Regions from separate parts of the Cellulosimicrobium sp. BMG9.22 genome, predicted to be linked through region 1. Evidence: predicted binding sites of a transcription regulator. Region 1 holds the regulator's gene; the other holds the start of a gene.
What was found. Region 1 encodes LexA, which represses DNA repair genes until DNA is damaged. Its sites were predicted from a motif close to TCGAACANNTGTTCGA; they were not measured.
Positions count from the first base shown of each region.

Region 2: the regulator LexA is predicted to act here: its motif matches at 2,450-2,465, upstream of AC4H2H_RS07640 (Rv2578c family radical SAM protein).

Region 1 covers NZ_JBZGBY010000017.1:7,713-22,805, reverse strand. Annotated here, with positions in the region: gene AC4H2H_RS12485 (PP2C family protein-serine/threonine phosphatase) at 1-415, opposite strand, end outside; gene AC4H2H_RS12480 (HelD family protein) at 522-2,846, shown strand; gene serA (phosphoglycerate dehydrogenase) at 2,923-4,122, shown strand; gene AC4H2H_RS12470 (DUF5302 domain-containing protein) at 4,192-4,386, opposite strand; gene AC4H2H_RS12465 (aldo/keto reductase) at 4,532-5,587, shown strand; gene nrdR (transcriptional regulator NrdR) at 5,597-6,184, opposite strand; gene AC4H2H_RS12455 (LysM peptidoglycan-binding domain-containing protein) at 6,575-6,934, opposite strand; gene lexA (transcriptional repressor LexA) at 7,274-8,002, shown strand; gene AC4H2H_RS12445 (L-lactate dehydrogenase) at 8,067-9,071, opposite strand; gene AC4H2H_RS12440 (ATP-dependent DNA helicase) at 9,119-11,215, opposite strand; gene hflX (GTPase HflX) at 11,369-12,916, opposite strand; gene AC4H2H_RS12430 (class I SAM-dependent methyltransferase) at 13,031-13,684, shown strand; partial or broken gene dapF (diaminopimelate epimerase) at 13,906-14,805, opposite strand; gene miaA (tRNA (adenosine(37)-N6)-dimethylallyltransferase MiaA) at 14,802-15,093, opposite strand, start outside.
Region 2 covers NZ_JBZGBY010000007.1:97,692-112,784, reverse strand. Annotated here, with positions in the region: gene AC4H2H_RS07650 (ABC transporter ATP-binding protein) at 1-1,469, opposite strand, end outside; gene AC4H2H_RS07645 (ECF transporter S component) at 1,462-2,124, opposite strand; TPP riboswitch at 2,235-2,354, opposite strand; gene AC4H2H_RS07640 (Rv2578c family radical SAM protein) at 2,474-4,111, shown strand; gene AC4H2H_RS07635 (PPOX class F420-dependent oxidoreductase) at 4,203-4,670, opposite strand; gene AC4H2H_RS07630 (sigma-70 family RNA polymerase sigma factor) at 4,753-6,699, opposite strand; gene aspS (aspartate--tRNA ligase) at 6,913-8,727, shown strand; gene AC4H2H_RS07620 (MMPL family transporter) at 8,841-11,090, opposite strand; gene AC4H2H_RS07615 (replication-associated recombination protein A) at 11,212-12,624, shown strand; gene rpsD (30S ribosomal protein S4) at 12,809-13,435, shown strand; gene AC4H2H_RS07605 (DUF948 domain-containing protein) at 13,634-14,029, shown strand; gene AC4H2H_RS07600 (hypothetical protein) at 14,029-14,382, shown strand; gene alaS (alanine--tRNA ligase) at 14,467-15,093, shown strand, end outside.

The DNA.
Region 1 (15,093 bases):
CGACCTCGCCCTTGACGAGGTAGTCGTCGGCTCCGGCCGCGACCGCCTGGACGCCGAGGTCGATGCCCGCGTGTCCCGTGAGCACGACGAGCGCGGGCGGGTGAGTCCCGGCCCGGACCCGCTCCACGGCCGACAGGCCCACCGAGTCCGGGAGGCCGAGGTCCAGCAGGACGCAGTCGACGTGGTGGGTGAGGAGCATGTCGAGCGCGGCGTCGAGCGTCGTCGCCCGGTGCAGCTCGACCTTGAGGTTCGCGTCGGAGAGCAGCTCCTCGACGAGGATCGCGTCGCCGTCGTCGTCCTCGACGAGGAGGATCCGCAGCTCGTCGGTCGGAGCGAGCACGGCACGCTGCGGGCGCGACACGTCGCCCCGTGCCGAGCGCCCCTCGGGGGGGACCTGCCGGTCGTTCTCCGTCACGACGCCGGCTCCCGTCTGGTCGCCATGGGCCCCGATCCTAGCGGGCGGGTCGCTTCCGGCCCTGCCGGGCGAGCGCGTGTCTGCGACAGGCTCCCCGTGCGCCATAATGGACGGCCGCACCGGCGGGCACGACGGGGAGCGCGGCACGGGTCGACGAAGGGACAGCGTGGGACGCATCGACGAGCTCCGGCTCGAGCAGGAGGTCGTGGACACCCTCTACGCGCGCCTCGACGAGCTGCGGGCGGCGGCACGCGCACGGCTCGACGCCGTGCGGCGCTCGGGCCCCTCCGGCTCCCCGCAGAACCGCAGCGAGCGCGACGCGTTCGCGACCCTCTACGAGGACCGCGTCGCCCAGCTCGACGCGGTCGAGGACCGCCTGGCGTTCGGCCGCCTCGACCTCGACGACGGCGCCGCCCGCTACGTCGGCCGCATCGGGCTCGCCGACGCCGAGCACACGTCCCTGCTCACCGACTGGCGCGCTCCCGCCGCCCAGGCCTTCTACCGCGCGACCGCGGCGCACCCCGACGGCGTCGTGCGCCGTCGCCACCTCGTGACGCGCGGACGCGAGGTGACCGGGATCGAGGACGAGCTCCTCGACCTCGACGCGCCGGCCGACGTCACCGGGACCTCGCTGTCCGGCGAGGGAGCCCTGCTCGCCGCCATGGCCGCGGGCCGCACCGGGCGCATGGGCGACATCGTCGCGACGATCCAGGCCGAGCAGGACACGATCATCCGCTCGGCGCTCGCCGGCGCGCTCGTCGTGCAGGGCGGGCCCGGCACCGGCAAGACCGCGGTCGCGCTGCACCGCGCCGCGTACCTGCTCTACGCGCACCGGCGCGTGCTCGAGCGCTCGGGAGTCCTGCTCGTCGGCCCCAGCCTGTCGTTCCTGCGCTACATCGACCAGGTGCTGCCGTCCCTCGGAGAGACGGGCGTCGTCAGCACGACGATCGCGGACCTCCTGCCCGGCGTCGTCGCGGACGGCGACGAGGACCCGCTGGTCGCGCGCGTCAAGGGGCGGGCGGTCATGGCGCGCGCGGTCCTCCGCGCCGTGCGGGCGCGCGAGCGCGTGCCTGCCCACGACGTGCCGGTGCGCCTCGACGGCCGGGACCTCGTGATCCGACGACGTGACGTGCGCGACGCCATCGCCAAGGCGCGGCGCGCGCACAAGCCGCACAACCTCGCGCGCGTGACGTTCGTGCGCGAGATGCTCTCGCGTCTCGTGGACCAGTACGGGACGCAGCTCGGCGAGCCGCTGGTCGGCGAGGACCGGGCGGTCGTCCTCGAGGACCTCCGCTCGCACCACGACGTGCGGGTGGCGCTGAACCTCGCGTGGCTGCCCATCACGCCCGAGCGGCTCGTCGAGGACCTGTTCACCAAGCCGCACCGGCTCGCCGAGGCGGCGCCCGAGCTCTCGGTGGAGGACCAGCGGCTGCTCGCACGGCCGAAGGGCTCGCCCTGGACCCCCGCGGACGTCCCGCTGCTCGACGAGGCCGCCGAGCTGCTCGGGGAGGACGACCAGGCCGAGCGTGCCGAGGCGGCGGCCCAGGCCGCGCAGCGCACGCGGGACCTCGAGTACGCGCGCCAGGTGCTCGAGTCGTCGGGCGCGGGTGCCGGGATCGTCGGGGCCGACGTGCTCGCGGAGCGGTTCGCCGCGAGCGGTCCCCGGCTCACGACGGCGGAGCGTGCCGTGCAGGACCGGTCGTGGACGTACGGGCACGTCGTGGTCGACGAGGCGCAGGAGCTGTCGGCGATGGCGTGGCGCATGCTCGTGCGCCGCTGCCCGACGCGCTCGTTCACGATCGTCGGGGACGTGGCGCAGACGTCGTCGCCCGCGGGCGCCCGCTCGTGGAGGGGGATGCTCGACCCGGTGTTCCGTGACGCGTGGCGGCTCGCGGAGCTCACCGTCAACTACCGCACGCCCGCCGCGGTCGCGGACGCGGCCCGCCGCGCGGCCGTCGCCGCGGGCCTGCCGGTCTCGCCGCTGACGTCCGCGCGCGAGGTGCCGGACGCGCTGCGCGTCGTCGCCGTCGGCCCCGTCGGCGCCGCCGGACCGGCCGCCCCCGCCGGGCCCGACCGCACGGCGGACCTCGTCGCCGCGGTCCGCGCGCAGGTCGAGGCCGCGCGCGCCGAGTTCGTGGCGGACGACGCCGGCCGCGTCGCCGTCGTGGCGGCGCGAGCGAGCGTCGCGCACCTGCGCGCGGCGCTCGGCGTCGAGGACGGCGGCGCCGACGAGACGGTCGTCGTGCTCGACCCAGTGGAGGTCAAGGGCCTCGAGTTCGACGCGGTCGTTCTCGTCGAGCCGGCCGACGTCGCGGCGGGGCCCTCGGGGGCGTCCGACCTGTACGTCGCGATGACGCGGCCGACGCAGCGGCTCGTCCTCGTGCACGCGCGCGAGCTGCCGGCGGGGATCGTGGAGCCGGGCGGGGCGTGATCGGGAGGTCGTTCACCTCGTCCCGAGGGTCAAGACCCGTTTGGTCGCCACGCCGTCCACGGCGCACCATGGGTGGGTGCTACGCGCCCTCCTCCTCGAAAACCTGCACCCCCTCGCCGCCTCGAACCTCGAGGCCTCCGGGATCGACGTCACCGTCCGCACCGGCGCCCTCGACGAGTCCGAGCTCATCGAGGCGCTCGACGGCGTCCACCTGCTCGGCATCCGGTCCAAGACGAACGTCACCGCGAACGTGCTCGAGAACGCCCCCGACCTGGTGGCGCTCGGCGCGTTCTGCATCGGCACCAACCAGATCGACCTGCGGTCCGCCGCGGCCCAGGGCGTGGCCGTCTTCAACGCGCCGTTCCAGAACACGCGCTCGGTGGTCGAGATCGCGCTCGCGGAGATCATCGCGCTGACGCGCCGCCTGACCGAGCGCGACAAGGCCCTGCACGAGGGCCGGTGGGACAAGTCCGCGGAGGGTGCGCACGAGGTGCGCGGCCGCACGCTGGGCATCGTCGGCTACGGCAACATCGGCACCCAGCTCTCCGTCGTCGCCGAGAACCTCGGCATGTCGGTGGTCTTCTACGACACGGCCGAGAAGCTCGCGCTCGGCAACGCGCGCCGCATGGACACGCTCGACGAGCTGCTCGAGCAGGCCGACGTCGTGACGCTGCACGTCGACGGGCGCGAGGGGAACGCCGGGTTGTTCGGCGCGAAGCAGCTCGCCCGCATGCGCTCGGGCGCGATCTTCCTCAACCTCTCGCGCGGCTTCGTCGTCGACTACGGCGCCCTGCGCGAGGCGATCGTGGCCGGCCACGTCTCCGGCGCTGCCGTCGACGTCTTCCCGCACGAGCCGAAGCGCAAGGGCGACGCGTTCGACTCCGAGCTCCGCGGCCTGCCGAACGTCATCCTCACGCCGCACATCGGCGGGTCGACGGAGGAGGCCCAGGAGGCCATCGGGCAGTTCGTCTCGGCGAAGCTGCGCGACTACCTGACCACCGGCTCGACGACGCTGAGCGTCAACCTGCCGAACCTCGCGCTCGAGCAGACCACCGGGATCACGCGCATCACGCACCTGCACCGCAACACGCCGGGTGTGCTCGCCGCGGTCAACGCGACCCTCGCGGAGCACGGCACCAACATCGAGGGCCAGCTCCTCGCGACCCGCGGCGAGCTCGGCTACGTCGTCACGGACGTCGGCTCGCGCGTCGAGCCCGCCGTCATCGAGGCCCTCGCGGGCATGGACCAGACGATCGCGCTGCGCGTCCTCGACTGACGGGCCCTGACGCACGTCGTCCGGCCCCCCGAGCGGGGAGCCGGACGACGGAACGGTCCGTGCGGCGGGTCAGCCGGACTTGCGGCGGAACGTGCGCTGGACGGGCCCGACGGTCTCCGAGCCGTGCACCGAACCGGTGTTCGTCTCGCCGTCCGCCGTCCGGTGCTGCGCCGCCTTCTTGCGGTCGAGCGCCTCACGGAACTTCGCCTTGGCCTCGTCGGTCGGTGCAGTGTCTGCAGCAGGTTGCTGCGCGTCGGACGCCATGGGCGGGCTCCTCGTCGGTGGGGGATGTGGACGGGCCCGACCAGGCGGGCCCACGGCCAGGGTCTCGCACCGCTCCCGGCAGCGCCACCTGATTTCGCCGGTGGCGCAGCCGCCGCCACGTGCCGGGTCCGGTAGCGTCGAGGCCGTGCCGTCCACGCCGTCCCCGACCGCCCACGTGCCGATCCCGCACCGGCCGCTCGGTCGCGGCGGCCTGACGCTCCCGGCCCTCTCCCTGGGGCTCTGGCAGAACTTCGGCGACGCCGACCCTGCCGCCACCCAGCGTGAGATCGTCCTGCACGCCGTGGGCCGCGGCGTGACCCACCTGGACCTCGCGAACAACTACGGCCCGCCCGGGGGCGCGGCCGAGGAGTCGCTGGGCAGGCTGCTCGCCCGCGAGCTGCGGCCCGTGCGCGACGAGCTCGTCGTGACGACCAAGGCGGGCTACCGCATGGGACCCGGCCCGTACGGCGAGGGCGGCTCGCGCAAGTACCTGCTCTCCTCCCTCGACGCCTCGCTGCGACGGCTCGGTCTCGACCACGTCGACATCTTCTACAGCCACCGGTTCGACCCCACGACGCCGCTCACCGAGACCGTCGGCGCTCTCGCGACGGCGGTGCGCTCCGGTCGGGCCCGGTACGCCGGCATCTCGTCGTACTCGGCGAGCCGGACGAGGGAGGCGCTCGACGTCGCCGCACGCCTCGGCGTCGACCTCGTCGTGACCCAGGTCTCGTACTCGATGCTCAACCGCTGGATCGAGGAACCGGACCCGGCGGACGCGGCCGGGCGGAGCCTGCTGGACGTGGCCGGCGAGACCGGCACCGGTGTCGTCGCCTTCTCACCGCTCGCGCAGGGGATGCTCACCGACCGGTATCTCGGCGGTGTGCCCGAGACCTCGCGCGCCGCGCGCGGCGGACCGCTCCGGCGCGAGTTCCTGCGCGAGGAGAACCTCGCGCACGTCCGCCGGCTCGACCGGCTCGCCCGCGCGAACGGGAGGTCGCTCGCCCAGACGGCCGTGGCATGGGCGTTGCGCGACGAGCGCGTGACGTCCGTGCTCCTCGGCGCGAGCTCGACCCAGCAGCTCGACGAGAACCTCGCGGCGCTCGAGGTTCCTCCGCTGACCGCGGAGGAGCTCGGCGCGGTCAGGGCGATCCCCGCGGACAGCGGCATCAACATCTGGGCCGCCCGGTCGAGCGACCTGTAGGCGGCGTGGTCAGCGCGCGGACGCCGCTTCCTCGACGTGGTCGTCGGGACCGGGGCCCTCCCCGCCGGGACCTTCGCCGCCGGGACCTTCGCCGTCGGGACCTTCGCCGTCGAGGGCGTCGCCCGACCCGGACGCCGCACGCCGACGCTCGGCCCGCTCGACCCGCAGCGAGGTGATCGCGCTCTCGAAGTCCTCGAGGGAGTCGAACGCCTGGTAGACGCTCGCGAACCGGAGGTAGGCGACCTCGTCGAGCTCGCGCAGCGGGCCCAGGATCGCGAGACCGATCTCGTACGCGTCGAGCTCTGCGCTCCCGCTCGCGCGGATCGTCTCCTCGACCCTCTGCGCCAGGACCGCGAGATCGTCCTCGTTGACCGGGCGACCCTGGCACGCCTTGCGGACGCCGTTGACGATCTTCTCCCGCGAGAACGGCTCGGTGACACCCGATCTCTTGACGACGGACAGGCTCGCGGTCTCGATCGTCGTGAACCGGCGGTTGCACGCCGGGCACTGGCGCCGGCGACGGATCGACGCGCCGTCGTCGGAGGTGCGCGAGTCGACGACTCGGGAGTCCGCGTGGCGGCAGAACGGGCAGTGCATGGGCGGGCTCCTCCGCGGGATCACGCCGGCGCCGTCGGCGTCGGCGCGTCGAACGTAAGCCGTCGCGGTGCGCGCGTGCAACACGCGGAACGGAAGGGGCTGACCGCGGGCGGCAGCAGAACGGGGGCGGTCGATTCCGACCGCCCCCGTCGGGACGCCCCCGTCCCCATCTCGCGCGTGTCTCGCCTCACGCGCGTCGACGTGCGCAGGAGTCGCGGTGGACCGCGTGCTCCTCGCCTCTCGCCCAGCCCCCCGGCCCGGCGTGTGAGGTGATACTAACTTAGGTCACCCTAATCGTCTCCGCAACCCCCCGAGCCCCACTCGCCGCCAGCGCGAGACGTGTCCTCGGTCACATCCGGCGCGCAGGGGCGGCGAGCAGCCCGACCCGCGTCATGCGCCATCGACCGGCAGGAGCACCCGCTGACCCACCTGGAGCCCTGCCGACGGGAGCTCGTTCAGCTCGACGAGGCCGCCGACGACGTCGCGGAGATCCTCGCCCGGGTCGGCGACGGCGGCGGCGAGACCCCACAGGGACTCGCCCGCGGACACCACGTGGACCCGCACCTCGACGGGTTCACCGGGCGCACCCGCCACCGCGGAACCGACCCGGGCGGCGAGCAGGGCGACCAGCGCGACGAGCACGACGAGCACCACCCGCCCTCGGCGCGTGAGGCGAAGCCGACCGCCGGGCGCCCGACGGCTCTCGCGCGAGACGGCCGGCCCGGACGCCGGCAGCGTGATCGTGCTCATGTCTTCTCCGTCCCGGCTCGTGGGGCGGATCGCCTTCCCCGGTCGATCCGCCCCGCGAGCCCCGTCGTGCGTCCGCCGACGAGGCGTCGGTCGAACACGTGTACGTCGAACATCTGTACGAAGGTCTATCACGAACGGCCGACGGAGTCGAGACATGCTCGAACAGATGTTTGATTCGTGTCGCGCTCTCCCCTAGCCTGGGGTCAGGTCGGTTCGCCGGACATGTCCACACCTGGACGCTCCGGCACGGCCGAACCCGGGGCGCTCGTCCCGGGTGAGGGTGGCCGGGAGCCCGCAGTCGAGCTCCGCGGCCAGCGACGGACGAGGGCGGAGCGGACCATGGCGGGACGAGGCACGGACAGCGCACGGGGGCTCGCCGAGGTGCGTGAGCTCCCGGACGGCTCGGCGGGGGGCGACGGGCTGACGCCGCGCCAGCGCCTCGTGCTCGAGACGATCAGGGCGTGCGTCGAGCAGCGCGGCTATCCGCCCAGCATGCGCGAGATCGGCGAGGCGGTCGGCCTGACGAGCCCCTCGTCGGTCAAGCACCAGCTCATGACGCTCGAGCGCAAGGGGTACCTGCGCCGGGACCCGAACCGGCCCCGGGCCATCGAGGTCGTCCAGCCCGACGACTCCCGCCGCGCCACCGCGCTCCCCGGCACGTCCTCCCCGCCGGAGTACGACGAGGCGCACCCGGCCCCGTCGTACGTGCCCGTCGTCGGACGGATCGCCGCAGGCGGTCCCATCCTCGCCGAGCAGCTGGTCGAGGACGTCTTCCCGCTGCCCCGCCAGCTGGTCGGCGAGGGCGAGCTGTTCCTCCTGCGCGTGCAGGGCGACTCGATGATCGACGCCGCGATCTGCGACGGCGACTGGGTGGTCGTGCGTCGGCAGCCGGTCGCCGAGAACGGCGAGATCGTCGCGGCGATGATCGACGGTGAGGCGACGGTCAAGAGCCTGCGCCGCGCCGACGGGCACGTCTGGCTCATGCCGCGCAACGCCGCGTACGACCCGATCCCCGGCGACGACGCGCAGGTGCTCGGGCGCGTCGTCTCGGTGCTGCGCAGCCTCTGACCACGACGAGGGCCGGGTGGCCGACTACGGCTACCGGGCCCTCGGTGGGCTCAGCCCGCGGCGCTCAGAGTCCGAAGCGCCGGGCGACGCTCCTCAGCGAGTCGGCCGACGCGCGCAGGCCCGCGAGCTCGTCGTCGGAGAGCGGCACCTCGATGCGCTCGACCGCACCGCGCCGGTCGACGAGGGTCGGCAGCGACAGGCACACGTCGTCGATGCCGTAGTCGCCCTCGAGCAGCGACGAGACCGGCAGGAGGCGGTGCTCGTCACCGAGCACCGCCTCGATGATGCGCGTCCCGGCGAGCCCGACGGCGTAGTTCGTCGCACCCTTGCCCTCGATGATGCGGTAGGCCGAGTGGACGACCTCGTGCGCGATCTGCTCACGCACGTCCGCCGTGAGCGGCGTCTTGCCGCCGAGCCCGGGCCAGTCGAGGAGCGGTGTCCCGCCGATCGTGGCGGAGCTCCACAGGGGGATCTCGGTGTCCCCGTGCTCCCCCGCGATGTAGGCGTGGACGTTCTGGACCGCGACGCCGCAGTGCTGGGCGACGAGGAAGCGCAGCCGTGACGAGTCGAGCACCGTCCCGCTGCCGAACAGCTGCTGCGGTGGGAGACCGGAGACCTTGAGCGCCGCGTAGGTGACGATGTCGACCGGGTTCGTCACCATGACGTAGGTCGCGTGGGGGGCGACCTCGACGAGTCCCGGCAGGATCGTGCGCACGAGCCCGATCGTCGCCTCGGCGAGATCCAGGCGCGACTGGCCGGGCTTCTGCTTGGCACCCGCCGTCACCACGACGACGTCCGCGTCCGCGCAGACCGCGACGTCGTCCGAACCCTCGACGTGGGCCATCGGCATGAACTGGATGCCGTGCTGGAGGTCGAGGACCTCGGCCTCCACCTTGGCGCGGTTGACGTCGAGCAGTGCGACCGTCCGTGCCGCACCGCGCATGAGCGCCGCGTAGGCGAGGGTGGACCCGACCGCTCCGGCTCCCACGATCGCGAGCTTGGTGGTGCGCGCGCCGCCCGCCGCGCGCGCGGTCGGTCCGGTGGCCTGCGAGGACGTGCTCGTGGTCATGTCGTCTCCGTGTCGTGGCTGGTCGTCGCTGGTCGTCGCTGAGGCGTTCAGCCTAGGGCGACGAGACGCTGGAGCGCAGCGGTGGCGACGTCACGGTCGGTCGTCTGCCAGAAGCCGGGCATCGAGCGGGTGAGGAACGTGCCGTAGCGTGCGGTGACCAGTCGCGGGTCGAGCACCGCGACGACGCCGCGGTCCTGGGTCGAGCGCACGAGCCGCCCGGCACCCTGCGCGAGCAGCAGCGCCGCGTGCGTGGCGGAGACCTGCATGAACCCGTTGCCGCCCGAGGCCTCCACGGCTCGGGCGCGCGCGGACTTCACCGGGTCGTCCGGACGGGGGAACGGGATCCGGTCGATGAGGACGAGCTGGCAGGACGGTCCCGGCACGTCGACCCCCTGCCACAGCGACAGCGTGCCGAAGAGGCACGTCGCCGGGTCGGCGGCGAACTCCTTGACGAGCGTCGGGAGCTGGTCGTCGCCCTGGCACAGGATCGGCACGTCGAGGCGCTCGCGCATCGCCTCGGCCGCCGCGACCGCGGCACGCCGCGACGAGAACAGCCCGAGCGTGCGACCTCCCGCGGCCTCGACGAGCGCGGCGATCTCGTCGAGCTGGTGCTCCGTCGCCGCGTCGCGCCCCGGGGTCGGCAGGTGCTTCGCGACGTAGAGGATGCCCTGGCGCGCGTAGTCGAACGGGCTGCCGACGTCGAGGCCGCGCCACCGCGGCGCGTCCTCGTTCTCGCCGTCGGCCCCGCCGCCGAGCCCGAACGTCCGCGCGACGGGGTCGAACGTCCCGCCGAGCGCGAGCGTGGCCGAGGTGAACACGCCCGTGCGTTCCGCGAGCAGATGCGTGCGGATCAGCCCTGCGACGCCGAGGGGCGCGGCGTGCAGGCGGCTCGCGCCCTCCCCGAACCGGTCGGCCGACCACCCGCCCTCGCCGGGGCGGGAGCACCACAGCACGTCGTGGCCCGTGGGGTCGGCGGCCATGCGCTCGGCGACCTCGAAGAGCTGGAGCATCGTCGACTGCGCCATCTTGAGACCGGTGTCGGGTTGTGCGGGCTTCGTGACGCCCGTCTCGGGCTTGAGCGACGACAGCACCTCGCGCGCCGCGTCGCGCACGGCGGCCACGGCCGTGCGAGCGTCCTCCGGCAGCCCGTCCGGGAACCGCTCGGCCGGCAGCGCGCCGACGACCGTCCCGAACGCCGCCGACGCCGCGTCGAGCGCGTCGGTCTGCACGCCGGCGTGCCGGCGAGCGAGCCGGGCGGCGCTCTCGATCGCGGGCACGGACAGGTCCACGGTCGCCGCCGCGGTCACGCGGTCGGCCAGCTCGTGCGCCTCGTCGACGACGAGCACGTCGTGCTCGGGCAGGACGCCGGGCGAACCCATCGCCGCGATGCCCAGCATCGCGTGGTTCGTGACGACGACGTCGGCCTCGCGCGCCGTGGCCCGCGCGCGCTCGGGGAAGCACTCCGCGAGCAGCGGGCACCGCTGGCCGAGACACTCGAGGGCCGTGACGGACACCTGTCGCCAGGCCTTGTCGCTCACGCCGGGCACGAGGTCGTCGCGGTCCCCCGTCGGCGTCTCGTCGGCCCACTCCCGCAGGCGCACGACCTGCTCGCCGAGCGCCGCCGCACTCGTCCCGCCCCGGGCGGCCGGGTGGTCTGCGGCACCCGCGGACTCGCCGGGCAGGTCGAACAGCGTGGGCTCGTCGACCGGGTAGCCGCCCGCGATCTTGTGCACGCAGAGGTAGTTGTGCCAGCCCTTGAGCAGCGCGATCGACGCAGGGCGCGGGAGACGGTCGGCGATGGCGTCCGCGACGAGCGGGAGGTCGCGCGTGATCACCTGGCGCTGGAGCGCGAGGGTCGCCGTCGAGACGACGACGCGCTCGTCCGTCGCGACCGCGTGCCGCACGGCCGGGACCAGGTAGCCGAGCGACTTTCCCGTGCCGGTGCCCGCCTGGACGACCAGGTGCTCGGTGCCCTCGATCGCCGCGGTGACGGCAGCGGCCATCGCGTGCTGCCCGTCGCGTCGTGCGCCACCGAGCCGCTCGACCGCGAGGTCGAGGAGCGCGTCGACCTCGGGCACCGGCGCCGCGGCCGGTGCCGTCTCGCCGACCTGTCCGGCGTCGTCCGCAAGGTCGGCGTGGTCCACGACGGGTCGGGCGGAGGCACGGGAGGGGGGCACCCACCGAGTCTACGGTCGCGCACCGACGCGCCGTCGGCCCCCTGTGGACGCCGGCCCACGAGGGCACGCGCGGATCGACCCCGGGTCGGTGTGCCGGCCCGGGGTCGTCCTGTGCGTGCGTCAGACTCCGGCCGCGGCTCCCGTGAGCTCGGCCGCGAGCGCCTCGGCGACACGACCCCGCAGGAGCGTGCCCTCCGGCGTGTGCTCCTCGTGGTCGATCTCACCCTCGGTGTGCACGCGGTGCACCAGGTCGCCACGGTGGTAGGGCACGACGAGGTCGATCGTGACGTCGGGGCGCGGCAGCTCGAGCGCGATGAGCTCGCGCAGCGCCGCGATCCCCTCGCCCGTGTGCGCCGAGACGACGACGGTCCGCCGCTCGCGCCGACGGATCCGGGCGATCGTCTCGGGGTCCGCGACGTCGGCCTTGTTGAGGACGATCACCTCCGGCACCTCCTCGACGCCCGGGATGTCGGCGAGCACGTGGCGCACCGCGGCGATCTGACCTTCGGGGTCCGGGTGCGACGCGTCGACGACGTGCAGGAGCAGGTCGGACTGCCCGACCTCCTCGAGCGTCGAGCGGAACGCCTCGACGAGCTGGTGCGGGAGCGCGCGGACGAAGCCGACGGTGTCAGCGAGCGTGTAGACGCGCCCGTCCTCGGTGCGCGTGCGGCGCACGGTCGGGTCGAGCGTCGCGAACAGCGCGTTCTCGACGAGGACGCCCGCACCCGTGATCGCGTTGAGCAGGCTCGACTTGCCGGCGTTGGTGTACCCGGCGATCGCGACGGCGGGGACGGCGTGCCGCTTGCGCGACGCGCGCTTCGTCTCGCGACCCGGAGCCATGGCCTGGATCTCACGGCGGAGCTTGGCCATGCGGTTGCGGATGCGCCGCCGGTCGAGCTCGATCTTCGTCTCACCAGGACCGCGCGAGCCCATGCCCGCGCCGGCGCCGCCGACCTGGCCACCGGCCTGGCGGGACATCGACTCGCCCCAGCCGCGCAGGCGCGGCAGGAGGTATTCGAGCTGGGCCAGCTCGACCTGGGCCTTGCCCTCTCGCGACTTCGCGTGCTGGGCGAAGATGTCGAGGATCAGCGCGGTCCGGTCGATGACCTTGACCTTGACGATGTCCTCGAGAGAACGCCGCTGCGAGGGCGCGAGCTCGCCGTCGATGACGACCGTGTCCGCGCCCGTCGCCGCGACGACGTCGGCGAGCTCCACGGCCTTGCCGGACCCGAGATAGGTCCCCGGGTCGGGCTTCGCCCGCCGCTGGATGATGCCGTCGAGCACCTGGGAGCCCGCCGTCTCGGCGAGCGCCGCGAGCTCGCGCAGGGAGATCTCCGCCTCCTCCGCGGACGACGGCGCGCCGTCCTCGCGCGGGTCGGAGCCCGGGCTCCACAGCCCGACGAGCACGACCTTCTCGAGGCGCAGCTGCCGGTACTCGACCTCCGTGACGTCCTGGAGCTCGGTGGACAGGCCCGCGACACGCCGCAGCGCGCTGCGCTCCGCGAGCTCGAGCTGCTCGCCGTCGTGCTCCGCGTGGACCGTGCCGCCCTCGGCGCGCGCCGTCCCGGCCCGAGCGAGCACCCGTGCCACGACGTCGCTCGCGATGTCCCGCGTCACGCCGGTCGGCTCGTCCTGAGCCGCGGTGGGGTTCGCTGGGGTCTGGGTCATGTGCCGCCTTCCGTCGGTGCCAGGCGCTCGTGCGCCCGGTGGTAGAACAAGCGTGGCACGGGAAATCGTCCCGGAGCCACCGGATTCCACGGGTGCCGCGTAGGATCACCCGTCGTGACCGACGAGCACGACCACTACTTCACGGCGCAGCCGGCGTCCGCCGCCGAGCGGCGCACGATCTCCGTGCGCCTCGCGGGACGCGACGTCGAGGTCGAGGTCGCCCCCGGCGTCTTCTCCGCCGGGCGGCTCGACCTGGGCACGCAGGTGCTGCTCCGCACGGTCCCGCCGCTCGACGACGTGCTCGCCGCGCGCGACGACGACGCACCCGCGCACGTGCTCGACCTGGGCTGCGGGTGGGGGCCGGTGGCCCTGACGATGGCGGACCAGGCCCCGGACGTGACGGTCTGGGCCGTCGACGTCAACGAGCGCGCGCTCGACCTCGTGCGCCGCAACGCCGAGCGCCTCGGGCTGACCAACGTCCGTGCGGTCACGCCGCACGAGGTGCCCGACGACGTCGCGTTCGCCGCGATCTGGTCGAACCCTCCGATCCGGGTCGGCAAGGATGCCCTGCACGCGATGCTCCTGCACTGGCTCCCGCGCCTCGCGCCGGGCGCGGTCGCGCACCTGGTGGTGCAGCGCAACCTCGGCTCGGACTCGCTCCAGCGCTGGCTCGCCGAGCACCTGCAGCCCGGCCTTCCCGGCGCGAGCGTCGAGCGGGCCGCGAGCGCCAAGGGCTTCCGCGTGCTCGAGGTCCGCGCCCCGGCCTGAACCGCACCGGCCCCCACCGCACCGGCCGCCCGCGACCGCCGTCAGACGGAGGCCTGCGCGTCCTGGTCGCTCGCCGTCCCGGCGTCGCTCGACGCCGAGGCGGTCTCCTCCTCCTGCGCCGGCGCCACGGGCACGTCCTCGGAGGAGGCCGTCGGGGACACCTCCTCACCCGCGTCGCCGGCGCTCAGGACGACCGGCTCGACGGGCGCGACGAGCGCGGCGAGGTCGACCTCGCCGGAGTGCACGAGCTCGGCCGGACCGGCGAGCTCGACGCGGTCGCCCTCGAGCGCCCGCACGCGGACGGTCCCGCCCGGGACGTCGACGAGCCACGTGTCGGGCGCGTCCGGGCCGCCCCAGACGCGCACCGCGAGCGCCGCCGCGCACGCACCCGTCCCGCACGACGGCGTCTCCCCCACCCCGCGCTCGTGCACGCGCATCCGCACGCGCCCGACGACCGTGCCGTCGTCGGCGGTGGTCTCCCCCAGCGGGACGACGAGCTCGACGTTCGTCCCGTGCACCGGGTGCGGCTCGACGACCGGGGGCGCCGTGAGGTCGGCGCGCTCGAGGACGTCCTCGCGCGCGACGGCGAGGACGGTGTGCGGGTTGCCGAGGTCGACGCTCAGCGCGGGGCGCGGGACGTCCCAGCCCCGGACGACGACGGTCGCGTCGTACCCGTCGTGCAGCGCCGGGCGGCCGCCCGGCAGGAACCACGGGCCCATGTCGACGGCGAACCAGCCGTCCGCCTCCTTGCGCACGCGCTTCACGCCCGCGCGCGTGCCGACCGGGACCTCGGTGCCGCCCGCGAAGCTCACGAGGCCCAGGCGCTCGGCGAACGCGGCGAACACCCGCACCCCGTTGCCGCACATCTCGGCGACCGAGCCGTCGGCGTTGCGGTAGTCCATGAACCAGATGGCGTGGGGGTCCTCGGCGAGCACGTCGCGCGACTCGGGCACGAGCGCGGTCGGGACGAGCCGGATGACGCCGTCGCCACCGATGCCGCCACGACGGTCCGCGAGAGCGCGCACGAGCTCCGGCGTGAGGTCGAGCTCGCCCTTCGTGTCGGCGAGCAGGACGAAGTCGTTGCGGGTGCCGTGGCCCTTGATGAACCGGGTGCGCGTCATGAGCCCAGACTACGGCGGACGCGCGCCCTCGTGTCCGCTTCGTCCCGCTCGTTCGGCGGCGGCGGACCTGCCGCCCCTGCCGCGTCGGCGGCGCGCACGGCGGCGAGCGCGTCGGCCAGGAGGGTCGGCGACTGCGCGTCGAACCAGTGCACGCGCGGGTCGCGCCCGAACCACCCCATCTGCTTGCGCGCGAGGCGGCGCGTGTTCGCGGTCACGGCCTCGCGCGCCGTCCGCTCGTCGCTCTCGCCGTGCAGGTACGCGAGCACCTCGGCGTACCCGACGGCGCGG
Region 2 (15,093 bases), on a different contig from region 1:
TGGGTGCGGTCGAGGCCGAACGTGGGCTCGTCCGCGAAAAGCACCGCCGGGTCGAGGACGACGGCCGTCGCGAGCGACAACCGGCGCTGCTCCCCGCCGGAGAGTCGGTACGGGTTGGCGTCCGCGAGCGCGGTCAGGCCGAGCGCGTCGAGCGTGCGCGCGACACGACCGTCGAGGCCGTCGAGGCGCGCGAGCCGCGCCGACCATGCGACCTCCTCGCGCACGGTGCGCGCGAGGAACTGGTGCTCGGGGTCCTGGAAGACCATCGCGACCGGGGCGTGGGGCGCGGTCGTGAGCTCGCCGCGCGTCCGTTCGAGCCCGGCGAGCCCGCGCAGCAGCGTCGACTTGCCGCCGCCGTTCGGGCCGACGACGGCGAGCACCTCGCCCGCGCGGACGTCGAGGTCGACGTCGCGCACCACCGGGGTCCCGCGGCGGCGCCCGCGCCCGAGGGCGCCTCCACGGTGGACCTCGAGGCCCCGGGCCCGGAGCGCGACGGGCCGGTCCTGGCCGTCCGCGACGGCGCGACGGCTCGCGTCGTCGGCGGGGTGGGGGCGCGCGAGGTCCGCCAGCCAGGCGTCGGTCTCGGGGACGCCGAGCGGGGCGGGGGCCCCCGCGGCGACGAGCCGGGAGGCCAGGGGGAGCCAGCAGCCGAGCGCCGTGAGCTCGGCCGCGTGCTCGTGCAGGACGACGTCCGTCGGGCCGTGCGCGACGACCCGGCCGTCGCGCCCGAGCACGAGGATCGACTCGGGCAGCGTCCCGAGATCGTCGAGGCGGTGCTCGACGAGCACGACGGCGCGTGCCCGGTCGCGCGCGTCGCGGGGTGTCCCCGGAGGGTCGGGCGGCACCACGCCGTCGGGCACCGGGTGCTCCGTGGTGAGCCCGGCGACGAGCGCCCCGACGTCGTGCGCCGCCGCGGGGTCGAGGAGCGCGGTGGGTTCGTCGAGCACGACGAGCCCGGGGTCGGCGACGAGCGCCGCGGCGAGCGCGACGCGCTGCGCCTCGCCGCCGGAGAGCGTGTGGGTCGCCCGGTCGTGCAGGTGGGCCGCGCCGACGGCCGCGAGCGCCGCCGCCGCGCGGGCGTCCATGGTCCGGGGGTCGGCCCCGCGGTTCTCGAGCGCGAACCGCAGCTCCTCGTCGACGCGCGCGAGGCAGAGCTGGTCGCCGGGGCGTTGCTGGACGAGTCCGACGCGTGCGGCGAGCACGGCGGGCGGCACGTCGCGCGGGTCGTGCCCCGCGACGTCGAGGTCGCCGGTGACGGTGCCGGGCAGGGTGTGCGGGACGATGCCTACCAGGGCCCGCAGGAGCGTCGACTTGCCGCACCCCGACGGGCCGAGGACGAGCAGCGCGGCGCCCGCGGGTACGGCGAGGTCGACGTCGTCCAGCACGGGTGCGGCGTCGTGCCCCAGGGCGACGGACAGGCCCCGCGCCCCGACGACGTCGTGCGGCACGGACGGCCGGTGCTCAGCCACGCCGCGCCGACCCGATCGCGAAGGCGTCCAGCGCGCCGGTGCGGGTGAGGGCGTCACCGAGGAGGCGGGCCGCGATCCCGCACAGCACGACGCACGAGACGACCTGGATCCCGAGGCGGAGCATCGCGTAGTCCTGCCCGAGCCAGCCGAAGCGCACGGCGTTGAACGCGAAGGTGACGAGCGCGGCGCTCACGCCCGAGGCGACGAAGACCCACCAGCCGAACCGCCGGTAGCGCGTGAGCGCGAACGGCAGCTCGGCTCCGACGCCCTGGACGAGCCCGACGAGGAGCAGCAGCGGACCGGCCGGGGAGGCGAGGAACACGACCTCGACCAGCGCGGCGAGCGTCTCCGCGAGGATCCCGACACCCGGCTTGCGCACGATGTACGTCGCGAGCGGTCCGACGACGATCCAGGCCCCGGCGAGCACGTTCGCGGCGAGGTCCGCGAGCGGTCCCATCACGAGCTGGAGCGGTGCCCAGAGCTGCACGAACGCCCAGTAGACGAACCCGAACACGACGCCCAGGACTGCGACGAGGACGGTCTCGTGCAGGCTGAGGCCGCGTCGTCGCGCACGGACCCGGGGAGCCGTCGCGGGTGCGGCGCCACCCGGTGACCTCGGTTCGCCGGTGCGCTGCTCGGTGGTGTGCTCGGTCATGCGGTTCCCTCCGTCGGGCCCCCGGGTCGAGGGGTGCACGACGGCGCGTCACCGGCCCGCCCACGCGTCCGGCCCGGCGCACGGGGCGCGCGGGCACGAGCGCGCAGGGGACGGTGACGTCGGCCCTGCTCCCTTCGCTGGTACGAACCAGATCAGGTTCCACGGGTCTGCAGGTGGGACGGTCGTCCTGCCTGCACTCTCAGCGCTCGTGCGCTCCCCGGGGGCGTTCGGCCCGACCCTAGGCCCTTCGTCGACCTGCGGACAATCACCGCGTCTCACGGAGCGGGACACCGCGGCGCGACAAGGCGGCGCCTTGACAGGCGGGTCGAACACCTGTTCGACTGTGCGCGTGCGGTGGGACGGACAAGCGATCGACGCGGACGACGGCGCGCTCCCGGGACTGGAGCGCGCAGGGCTCGTGCGCAGCGTGCGCACGCCCGAGTTCGCGGGGATCACGTTCCACGAGGTGACGGCGAAGAGCGCGCTGTCGAAGGTGCCCGCGATGTCCCGCATGCCGTTCCGCTGGACGGTCAACCCGTACCGGGGATGCAGCCACGCGTGCTCCTACTGCCTCGCACCGGAGACCCCGGTGCTCCTGGCCGACGGCACCCAGCGCCCGATCGGGGATCTGAGCGTCGGCGACGAGATCGTGGGGACAGCGCCCCACGGGGCGTACCGCCGGTACGTGCGCACCCGGGTGCTCGACCGCTGGACCACCCGCAAGCGCGCCTACCGCGTCGGCCTCGCGGACGGCACCCGGCTCGTCGCGAGCGGCGACCACCGGTTCCTCACCCAGCGGGGCTGGCGGCACGTCGTCGGCGGCGCCGGCCACCGGGCGCACCTGGCCCTCGGGGACGTCCTCGTCGGTCCCGGTGCCGGGGCGCTCGCGGACGGGGGCGTGGCGCTCGACGGGCGCGACGTGACCGGGGACGACGCGCTCCGCGTCGAGTCGCTGGAGGCACTCGGCGGGCCGGGGGAGGAGACCGAGCTCGTCGACATCACCACCGGGACGCGCGACTTCGTCGCCGCAGGCGTCGTGAGCCACAACTGCTTCGCGCGGCCCACGCACCAGTACCTCGACCTCGACGCGGGCGACGACTTCGACCGCGAGGTGGTCGTCAAGGTCAACGTCGACGAGGTGCTGCGCGCCGAGCTCGCCCGCGCCTCGTGGGGGCGCGAGGCCGTCGCGCTCGGGACGAACACCGACCCGTACCAGCGTGCCGAGGGTCGCTACCGGCTCATGCCCGGCATCATCGACGCGCTCGCGGGCTCCGGCACGCCGTTGTCCGTCCTCACCAAGGGCACGCTCCTGCGCCGGGACCTGCCGCTGCTCGCCGACGCGGCGTCGCGGGTCGAGGTCGGCATCGGCGTCTCGCTCGCGCTGCTCGACCCCGCGCTCCAGGCGAGCGTCGAGCCCGGCACGCCCTCGCCGCGCGCGCGGCTCGACCTGATCCGCGCGGTCCGCGACGCGGGTCTGCCGTGCGGCGTCATGGTCGCGCCCGTGCTGCCCTGGCTCACCGACTCGACGCGCGCGCTCACGGATCTTCTCGACGCCGTGAAGGACGCGGGCGCGACGGGCGTCACGGTCCTGCCCCTGCACCTCAAGCCCGGCACGCGCGAGTGGTACATGGGCTGGCTCGCGCGCGAGCACCCGCAGCTCGTCCCCGGCTACGAGCGCGTCTACGCCCGCGGCGCCTACGCGTCGAAGCAGTACCGGTCATGGCTGTGGGACCGCGTCCGCCCGATGCTCGAGCAGCGCGGCTTCGCCGTCTCCGGCCACCGCGGCCCGGCCGGCGTCGAGGGCCGGTACCGGCGCGGTGAGCTGGGCGGCCTCGACGGCACGGGCCCGCCGGTCGACGGCGCGTACCCGGCAGGCAGCCTCCCCGAGGACGACGGGCGCGTCGAGGGCGGGGCGCTCGCGGGCATGCCGGTCGACGGCGCCGGACTTGACGTCGTCGGCGGGGGAGTGGAGCAGGTCCTGTTCTGACCGGTGACGGGCCGCGTCAGCCGGGCGAGCGCACGTCCGTCACCGCGACGCGCGCCGGGTCCGTCGTGCGGCCGACCCGTGGCGACGACCGTCAGCGGTCGGCCAGCCGCGCCGGGAAACCGCCGGTCGCGACCGGGCCCCAGCGGGTGATCGTCAGGCGGACGAGCGACTTGCCCTGCGCCACCATCGCCTCGCGGTACTCGTCCCAGTCAGGGTGCTCGCCACTGATCGAGCGGTAGTACTCCACGAGCGGCTCGATCGAGTCGGGCAGGTCGATCACCTCTGCGGTGCCGTCGACCTGGACCCAGGCGTCGCCGAAGTCGGCACCGAGCGAGAGCAGGGACGCCTGCGGGCGTCGGCGCAGGTTCACGGCCTTCGCGCGCTCGGGGTACGTCGACACGACGACGCGGCCCTCGGAGTCGACCCCGTAGGTGACAGGGCTGAGCTGCGGGGTGCCGTCGCGGCGGGTCGTGACGAGGATCCCGTCGTGGCGCGAGCGCAGGAACTCCTCGAGCTCGGCACGCTCGACGGTGCGGTTGGTGGCGATGCTGCGGGCCAACGGGCTGCCTCCTCGTGCGGCCGGGACGGTACCCGCCGACCCTATCCCCGTCCGGCCGTGCGACCGGTACCGTCGCGCCCCGTCAGGGCGCGGCCTCGAACGCGCGGCCCGCCGGCGTCGCCACCGGACCCGAACCGTAGAGCCCCGACCGCAACGGGCCGTCCTCCGCGGGCAGCCCGAACCACGCGTAGCGGTGGACGTACTCGAGCCCCGCGAGCATGCGCGTCGCCTCGGCGAGGAACGCCGCCTGCTCCTCGTCGCTCGCGTGCCGCACACCCTGCGAGAAGTCGATGAGCGCGAACTCGGTGAGCCAGACGGGCTTGCCGTACCGCGCGTGGACCGCCTCGAGGTAGCGCCGCAGCTGGTCGGTCGCCCGCGCCGCGTCGAAGTCGCCGCCGTACCAGTGCAGGGTGACGAAGTCGACGCGGTACCCGCGCTCGTCCGCGGCGCGCAGGAACCGGTCGAGCCACCCGTCCGGAGCGTCCGCGCCCCACGCGACCGCCGGGCTGCCGAGCACCTGACCGGTCGACTCGAGCCGGGGCCACAGCTCGAGCGCCTCCTCGACGCTCATCTCGGCCTGGCCGCCGAGGTCGGGCTCGTTGAACCCCAGCAGGTAGCGGCCCTGACCGGCGGCGCGCGCGAGGTTCTCGTCCGTCACGTGGTCCCGGCCCCAGATCATCGGCACGAACTCCACCCCGGAACCGGCACCCGGCCCCGGGTCCGTGCCCCACGTGTAGTACCAGGCGGCTCCCGACGCCGTGAGAGCCGGGGCGGCGTCGCCGAACTCCCACACCGCGGCACCCTTCTTGCCGGACGGCGCGGCGGGCGGTGCGGCGACGGTGTCAGGCGTCGCCTCGGCCGGCGCGTCCGCCGCGACGGCCGGCGCGCTCACGGTCGGGGGCGGCTCGACCTCGACGACCGGCTCCGGAGGCGTCGAGGGACGGGCGTCCGGGGTGGGCGCCTGCGACGGCGTCCCCGTCGTCGACGACGCCGTCGGGAGCGACGCGGCCACGGTGGGCTCGGTGGTCGCGCCCCCGAGCGAGAGCGTCGCGACGACCGCGACCGTCACGGCGGCGCCCACGGCGACCGCGACGAGCGACCCCGAGAGGCGGGGACGGGACCACGGGCCACGCAACAGCCGTGGGCGCGCGCCAGCACGAACGACGGGCAGCAGCTCGCCGTGCTCCGCCGGCACGGGCGGTCCCGACGTCGCCGGCTCTGCTCCGACCTGGCCCGGGGGGAGCGAGCGGAGCGCGGCCGACAGGGCCGCGGGCGGCACGAGGAGGGGCAACCCCGCGAGCAGGCGCTCGGACGACGTCCCCTCGGCACCGCCGCAGCGCGCGCACCCGAGCACGTGCCGCGCGAACCGCTTGCGCCACAACGGGCTCGGACGACCGTCCCAGCGGCGCGCGACCTCCGCCAGCCCGTCGCACCGTGGGCTCGCGTCGAGGGCGACGACGATCGCACGTCCCGTCGCGAGGCGCTCGCGCAGGCGCTGCACCCGCACGGCGGCGTGCCGCCGGTCGACGCCGAGGGACTCGGCGAGCTCGGCCCGCGTGAGCTCGCCGCTCGACTCGAGCCACCACAGCGCGAGCACGTCGCGGTCACGAGGATCCAGCCAGCGCGTCGCCTGGGCGAGCACGCGCCGCTCGCCGTCGAGGAAGAGCCGGTCGATCGTCGTCGCGACGAAGTCGGCCGCCGGGTCCACGGCGAGCTCGACCGCCGACAGGTCGGCGTGCCGCTCACGCTCGACCTTCCGCCGCCGCATCCAGTCCCGCACCTGACGCACCGTGATCGCCAGCATCCATGACCGGAACGACTGCGCGCGCTCCAACGAGCCGATACCATGCACCACCCGCAGGACTGACTCCTGCACCACGTCGTCCGTGTCAGGGTGCCCGTCGAGAGCACGCCCGACGACGTTGTACACCAGGGGGAGGGACTGCGCGACGAGGCGGTCGAGCGCCGCCCGGTCACCGGACCGTGCGGCGAGGACCACCTCGACCGGGACGTCCTGGGTGGGTCGCATGGAACTCGTCTCCTTCGTGTGCCTGGCAGGGGATCCCCCCGGGACGGCATGCCGCCGGCGCGCCCTCCCGTAGCAGGAGACGCGCGCGCGCGAAGGCGACAACAGTATTCGGCGCACGACCTCGCGCAGGGTCCACCGCCCGCCCACTAGACTCGTCCGGACGCGAGCCCGCCCCGGGAACGCGAACCCCCCACCTCTCGGAAGGAACCCTCCGTGCTGCGCACCCGAACGGCCGGCTCACTGCGGGCCGAGCACTCCGGTCAGACCGTCACCCTCACGGGCTGGGTCGACCGTCGGCGCGATCACGGCGGTGTCGCCTTCATCGACCTGCGCGACGCGTCGGGCATCGCCCAGGTCGTCATCCGCGACGAGGCCGTCGCGCACCCGCTCCGCAACGAGTTCGTCCTCCAGGTCACGGGGGAGGTCTCGCGCCGCCCCGAGGGCAACGAGAACCCGTCCCTGCCCACCGGCGAGATCGAGGTCGTGGCGAGCGACGTCGTCGTGCTCAACACGTCCGACCCGCTGCCGTTCCAGGTCTCGACGGCGCTCGCGGACACCGAGACGATCGGCGAGGAGGCGCGCCTCAAGCACCGCTACCTCGACCTGCGCCGCCCCGCGCCCGCGCACGCGCTGCGTCTGCGTGCCAAGGTCAACCAGGCCGCGCGCCGCGTGCTCGACGCGGAGGACTTCGTCGAGATCGAGACGCCGACCCTCACGCGCTCGACGCCCGAGGGCGCGCGCGACTTCCTCGTGCCCGCGCGCCTGGCGCCCGGCTCCTGGTACGCGCTGCCGCAGTCGCCGCAGCTGTTCAAGCAGCTCCTCATGGTCGCCGGCATGGAGCGCTACTACCAGATCGCGCGCTGCTACCGCGACGAGGACTTCCGCGCCGACCGCCAGCCCGAGTTCACGCAGCTCGACGTGGAGATGAGCTTCGTCGAGCAGGACGACGTCATCGCGCTCGCCGAGAAGATCCTCGTCTCGCTCTGGGAGCTGATCGGGTACACCGTCCCGACGCCGATCCCGCGCATGACGTTCCACGACGCCATGCGCCTGTACGGCTCCGACAAGCCCGACCTGCGCTTCGGCAACCCGCTCGTCGAGCTCACCGACTACTTCAAGGACACGCCGTTCCGCGTGTTCCAGGCCGAGTACGTGGGCGCCGTCGTCATGACCGGCGGCGCCTCGCAGCCGCGCCGCCAGTTCGACGCGTGGCAGGAGTGGGCCAAGCAGCGCGGCGCTCGCGGGCTCGCCTACGTCACGTTCCAGGAGGACGGGACGCTCGCCGGACCGGTCGCTAAGAACCTGTCCGACGCCGAGCGCGAGGGTCTGCGCGAGGCGACCGGCGCGCAGCCCGGTGACGCGGTGTTCTTCGCCGCGGGCAAGACGTCGGACTCGCGCGCGCTGCTCGGCGCCGCGCGCCAGGAGATCGCCAAGCGCACCGGACAGATCGACGAGGACGCGTGGGCGTTCGTGTGGATCGTCGACGCGCCCTTGTTCAAGCCCACGGGAGATGCCACCGACGACGGAGACGTAGCCCTTGGCCACTCCGCCTGGACCGCCGTGCACCACGCGTTCACGTCGCCGACCCCGGACTGGATCGACACGTTCGAGCAGAACCCGGGCGACGCGCTGGCGTACGCGTACGACATCGTGTGCAACGGCAACGAGATCGGCGGCGGCTCGATCCGTATCCACCGCCGCGACGTCCAGGAGCGCGTGTTCGACGTCATGGGCATCGGGTCCGAGGAGGCGCAGGAGAAGTTCGGGTTCCTCCTCGACGCGTTCGCGTTCGGCGCGCCGCCGCACGGCGGCATCGCGTTCGGGTGGGACCGCATCGTCGCGCTGCTGACGAGGTCGGACTCGATCCGCGACGTCATCGCCTTCCCCAAGTCTGGCGGCGGCTACGACCCGCTGACGCAGGCTCCGGCGCCGATCACCCCGGAGCAGCGCAAGGAGGCGGGCGTCGACGCGAAGCCCGCCACGCCGAAGGGCGAGCCGGGCGACCCGGAGGCTCCGGTCGGGGCCTGACGCCTCGGCACGGTCGCACCACGCGCGCAGGGCGCGCCACCTCCTCGGGTGGCGCGCCCTGCGCGCGTCGTCGCGCCGACCGGTCGCGCCGCAGACGCCGCCGCGGCCTGGCGTCAGTGGGCGATCGCGAGCTTGCGGTGCACCCACCGCAGGGGCTTCGGCGCCCACCAGTTGAAGCGGCCGAGCAGCGTCATCGTCGCGGGGACGAGCAGGAGGCGCACGATCGTCGCGTCGATGAGCACCGCGACGGCGAGAGCGAAACCCACCTCCTTGATGACGAGGAGGTCACCGAAGACGAACCCGGCGAACACGACGATGATGATCGCCGCGGCCGAGGTGATGATGCGCCCGGAGCGCTGCAGCCCCAGCCGCACGGCCTCGTCGTTCGGGTGCCCGGCGTCGTAGACCTCCTTGACGCGCGCGAGCAGGAACACCTCGTAGTCCATCGCCAGCCCGAACGCGAAGGCGACGACGAGCGCGACGACGTAGGTCTCGATCCCGCCCACGGACGTGAAACCTAGCAGGCCCTCGAGATGGCCCTCCTGGAACACCCACACGAGCACGCCGAGGGACGCGGCGAGGGACAGGGCGTTGGTGAGCAGCGCCTTGACCGGCACCACGACGGAGCCCGTCATGAGGAAGAGCAGGACGAGCGTCGCTCCCACGACGATCCCGACGGCCCACCACACGCGCTCGCCGAGCGCCTCGAGGAAGTCGACCTGCCCGGCCGCCTGACCGGTGACCCACACGTCGAAGCCCGGGTCGGTGGCGCGCACCTCGCGCACGACGGAGACCGCCTCCGGGCCGCCCGCGTCGTCGGTGTCGACGTGGACGCCCACGAGCGCGTACGAGGTGCCGAGCACGGCGGCGGGGTCGACGCTCGCCACGCCGTCGAGCTCGGCGAGCTCGTCGGCCCAGGCCTGCGCGTCGTCGACGCTCGCGTCGACGACCGCGACGACCTGCGCGCTCCGGCTCGACGGGTACTGCGCCGCGAGCTCGTCGACGAACTCGCGCTGCGGCGAGCTCGCCGGAAGCAGCTCGATCCCGGAGTTGCGCATCTGGAGCCCGAGGACCGGCAGGGCGAGGACGACGAGCACCACCACGGTCGTGAGCAGGACCCACACGGGATGACGCTGCACGCGTGCCGCCAGGCGGGAGAACGCGCCCTCGTCGGACTGCACGTCCGCGGTGCGGGCCAGGACGCGCCGCACACCGGGCACCCGGCCGAGCAGTCCCGGCCTGGCCAAGCGCCGCCCCGAGTACGCGAGCAGCGCGGGGACGAGGGTGAGCGCCGTCGCGACCGCGACGAGCACGACCCCGAGGCCGCCCGCGCCGACCGAGCGCAGGATGTCCGGCCGGAGCACCATGAGCCCGGCGATCGAGATCGCGACGGTGAGGGCGGAGAACGCGACCGTGCGGCCCGCCGTCTCCATCGTGCGCACGAGCGCGGCGTGCACGACCCCGTCCCCGCGCCGTCGCCGCAGCGACGGGTCGTCGCCGGCGTCGATCAGGCGGTGCAGCTCCTCCCGGAACCGCGACACGACCAGCAGCCCGTAGTCGATGGACAGGCCCAGCCCGAGCAGGGTGACCACGTTGACCACGGACGCGTCGACGTCGAGGAGGTACGTCAGGCCCAGCAGCACCCCGAGACCCGTCCCGACGGAGGCGATCGCTCCCGCCATCGGCATCGCCGCGGCGAGGAACCCGCCGAACACCAGCACCATGAGGAGCAGCGCGACGGGCAGGGCGAACTTCTCGCCCGTCGTCAGGTCCTCCTCGACCTGGCCCGTGATCGCCTCGACGATGAGCTCGTTCGACCCGACGAGGCCGGTCGCGTCAGCGGCGGCCTCGGGGGCCGCCTCCGCGAGCACTCCCGGTACCGCGTCGAGCTGCTCGACGACGTGCGCGGCCACGGCCTCCGAGCGCTCCGCGGTGAGGTCCGTGCGCAGCGTGACGACCGTGAGGAACCCGTCGCCGCTGGTCGCGACGAGCGACTGCGCCACCGGGTCCTGGACGCCGCCGGGCACCACGTACGGGTCGATTACGGTGTCGACGCCCTCGATCGCGACGAGGTCGGCGTTGACCCCGGCCATCGCCTCGACGACCTGCGGGTCGGCGGGGTCGACGGCGCTCACCAGGAGCGTGATCTCGGCCCCGCCCTCGTCGTTCTCGGCGAGGATCTCGTTCGCGCGCGCGCTGTCGGAGCCGGGGATCGTGGGCGCGCCCGTCGTCACCCGGTCGAACACGCTCTCGCCGTGCACCCCGAACAGCGCGAGCGCGAAGCCCAGCCCGGTGATGACCACCCACGCGACCACCGTGAGGCGCGGATGACGGGCGACGCGACGACCGAGGCTCGAGAACACGAGCGACAGCATCCCATCCGGCCTCGCCGCGTGTCAGATCGACCGCGCGGCCGTGGACGACCCGCGCCTCCTCGACCGGCGAGGCGCCGACGCGTGGGCGGCGGTGCGTAGGCTCGGGCCCATGTCCACCGGTGATCTCTTCGGCGGCGACCTCTTCGGCGCCGCCACGTCCGGCGCGCAGGGCACGCCGCGTCCCGGGCCGGGGGCTCCGCTCGCCGTTCGCGTACGCCCCGCCTCCCTCGACGAGGTCGCAGGCCAGGCCCACCTGCTCGTCCCGGGCTCGCCCCTGCGGCGCCTCATCGAGCCCGACGCGTCCGGCGGGCGCGCGGCGCCTGGGTCCGTGATCCTCTGGGGCCCGCCCGGCACGGGCAAGACCACGCTCGCCTACCTCATCGCCACCGCCTCCGGGCGGCGCTTCGTCGAGCTGTCCGCCGTCACGGCGGGGGTCAAGGACGTGCGCACCGTCGTCGAGGACGCGCGCCGACGTCTCGCGACCGGCGGCGAGGAGACCGTCCTGTTCATCGACGAGGTGCACCGCTTCTCCAAGTCCCAGCAGGACGCGCTCCTGCCCAGCGTCGAGAACCGCTGGGTCACGCTCGTCGCGGCGACCACGGAGAACCCCAGCTTCTCGGTCAACTCCCCGCTGCTCTCCCGCTCGCTCCTCCTGACCCTGCAACCCCTCGGGGACGACGACGTCCGCGCGCTCGTGCGCCGCGCCGTCGACGACGAACGCGGCCTGGGCGGCGTCGTCGCGCTCACCGACGAGGCCGAGGGCCACCTCGTGCGCCTCGCCGGAGGCGACGCGCGCAAGGCGCTCACCGTCCTGGAGGCCGCGGCGGGCGCCGCGCTGTCCGACGCCGCGGCCTCCGACACCGGGCCGGTCCCCGTCGACCTCGACACGGTCGAGCGCGCCGTCGACGTCGCCGCCGTCCGCTACGACCGCGACGGCGACCAGCACTACGACGTCGTCTCCGCCTTCATCAAGTCGATGCGCGGCTCCGACGTCGACGCCGCCCTGCACTACCTCGCGCGCATGATCGCCGCGGGGGAGGACCCGCGCTTCATCGCTCGCCGCATCGTCATCGCCGCCGCGGAGGACGTCGGCCTCGCCGACCCGTCGGCGCTGCAGACCGCCGTCGCCGCGGCCCAGGCCGTGCAGCTCATCGGCATGCCCGAGGGGCGGATCGTGCTCGCCGAGGCCGTGGTGCACCTCGCGACGGCACCCAAGTCGAACGCCGCGTACCTCGGCATCGACGCGGCGCTCGCGGACGTGCGCGCCGGGCGTGCCGGGTCGGTCCCGCCGCACCTGCGGGACGCCCACTACCCGGGCGCGAAGCAGCTCGGCCACGGCACGGGGTACCGGTACGCGCACGACGCCCCGCACGCCGTCGCCGCGCAGCAGCACCTCCCCGACACGCTCGTGGGCGCGCGCTACTACACGCCGAGCGACCGCGGTTTCGAGCGCCAGGTGTCCGAGCGGCTCGAGCGGATCCGCGACATCCTCGGTAGCGAGGACGCGACACCGGCGCGATAACGCCCCTCCTGGTGCGGTAGACTTCTCAGGTTGCCTTCACGGCGACCACCTGGGACCTCGGCCCCGATCCGTCGTCTCTCCACCGGAGAGGCACGTGGTCCATCGGCTGGTCCCGCACCCGGACCCGATCGCTCGGGAACCAGGTGTGACGTCAGTACCCACACGACAGGAATGAGATACCGCTGTGACGTCTGTCAAGCGTTCGCGCCGCCAGGTCCGCCTGAGCCGCGCCCTGGGCATCGCCCTCACCCCGAAGGCCGTCAAGCACTTCGAGAAGCGCCCGTACCCCCCGGGTGAGCACGGCCGCGCGCGCCGCCGTACCGAGTCGGACTACGCGGTGCGTCTGCGCGAGAAGCAGCGTCTGCGCGCCCAGTACATGCTCCGCGAGAAGCAGCTCGCCCGCGCGTACGAGGACGCCCGCAAGGACAAGGGCCTGACCGGTGAGGCGCTCGTCGAGAACCTCGAGACCCGCCTCGACGCGCTCGTGCTGCGCGCCGGCTTCGCCCGCACCATCCTGCAGGCGCGCCAGGCCGTCACGCACCGCCACATCCTCGTCGACGGCAAGATCGTGGACCGTCCCTCGTTCCGCGTGAAGCCCGGCCAGACCCTCCAGGTCAAGCCGAAGAGCCAGGCGACGACGCCGTTCCAGGTCGCCGCCGCCGGCGCGCACCGCGACGTGCTCCCCACCGTCCCGGCCTACCTGGACGTCCAGCTCGAGAAGCTGAGCGCGATCCTCACGCGTCGCCCGAAGCGCGCCGAGGTCCCCGTGCAGTGCGAGGTCCAGCTCGTCGTCGAGTACTACGCGCGCTGAGTCCCGCTCCGGACGCCTCGCTCACCGCCTCGTCGGGGAGCGAGGCGTTCGTGCGTCCGGGCGGGATCGGTCCGGTCGCTACGCCGCGCGGGGCACGGTCCCGTCGCGTCGTGCTCGACGGCGGTCCTCGCCCTGGTGCGGGTAGTGTTTCGCGAAGTCGTGGCAGGGTGACAGGCACCTGAACGCACAGGAGGAAGAATGTCCTTGGGAGACGTGGCCGGGCTCATCGCAGCCATCGCGTTCGTGCTGCTCGTCGGTCTGCTCGCGGTGCCGCTGCTCAAGCTCGGCCGGGTGCTCGACGAGGCGCGCGCGAGCATCAAGGAGGTCACGGACCACTCGGTGCCGATCCTCGACGAGGCGGCGACCACCGTCGCGACGACCAACAGCCAGCTCGTCAAGGTCGACACCATCACGACGTCGGCCGCCCAGGTGAGCGAGAACGTCTCCGCGCTCACGGGCCTGTACGCCGCGACCTTCGGTGCGCCGCTCGTCAAGGTCGCCGCGTTCACGTACGGCGTGCGCCAGGCTGCGGCTCGATCGTTCGGTCGCGGCCGGTCGACCGGCCGTGCCGGTCGTGACGAGGGGCCGCGCTGATGCGCCGCGTGTTCTGGGTCGGCGTCGGGGTCGCGATCACTGTCGTGGTCGTCGTCCGCGGACGGAAGATCCTTGCGCGCTACGCGCCGGCGTCGCTCGTCGATCAGGCGACCGCGCAGGTCAACGACCTCGGCGAGCGGGTCGTGCACCTCGCGCGCGACTTCCGCACCGAGTTCACGGTCGCCCGCGACGCGCGTGAGCGCGAGCTCATGGCCGCGCTGCTCGCCGAGGGCCAGGAGGACCCGGACGCCGTCCGGGCACGCCGGGCGTCGGGACGCCACGCGCGACCGGCCGGGGCCGACCCGTTCGACGACACCGACGGCGTCGAGGACCTCCTCGGGTACTCCTTCTAGGACGCGGTCGGCCCGCCGTGGCCGCCGCGCGAGACCTCCAGCACGACACCCAGCACGACACTCCGACTGCCTCCGAAGGACATCATGCGCACCGCCGAGATCCGCAAGCGCTGGCTCGACTACTTCGCCGACCGCGACCACACCGTCGTGCCCTCGGCGTCGCTCGTCTCCCCGGACCCCTCCACGCTGTTCACCATCGCGGGCATGGTCCCCTTCATCCCGTACATGACGGGCGAGCAGACGCCGCCGTGGGACCGCGCGACGAGCGTCCAGAAGTGCGTGCGCACCCTCGACATCGACGAGGTCGGCAAGACGACGCGCCACGGCACGTTCTTCCAGATGAACGGCAACTTCTCGTTCGGGGACTACTTCAAGGAAGGCGCGATCACCTACGCGTGGGACCTCATCACAGGCTCCCGCGACGAGGGGAAGTACGGCTTCGACCCCGAGACGGTCTGGGTGACCGTCTACCACGACGACGACGAGGCGCGGCAGCTGTGGAAGCGCATCGCCGGCCTGCCGGACGAGCGCATCCAGGCGCGCGGCAAGAAGGACAACTACTGGTCGACCGGCCAGCCCGGTCCGGCCGGCCCGTGCTCGGAGATCTACATCGACCGCGGCCCCGCGTACGGCAAGGAGGGCGGGCCCGTCGTCGACGAGGACCGCTACCTCGAGATCTGGAACCTCGTGTTCATGCAGTACGCGATCGAC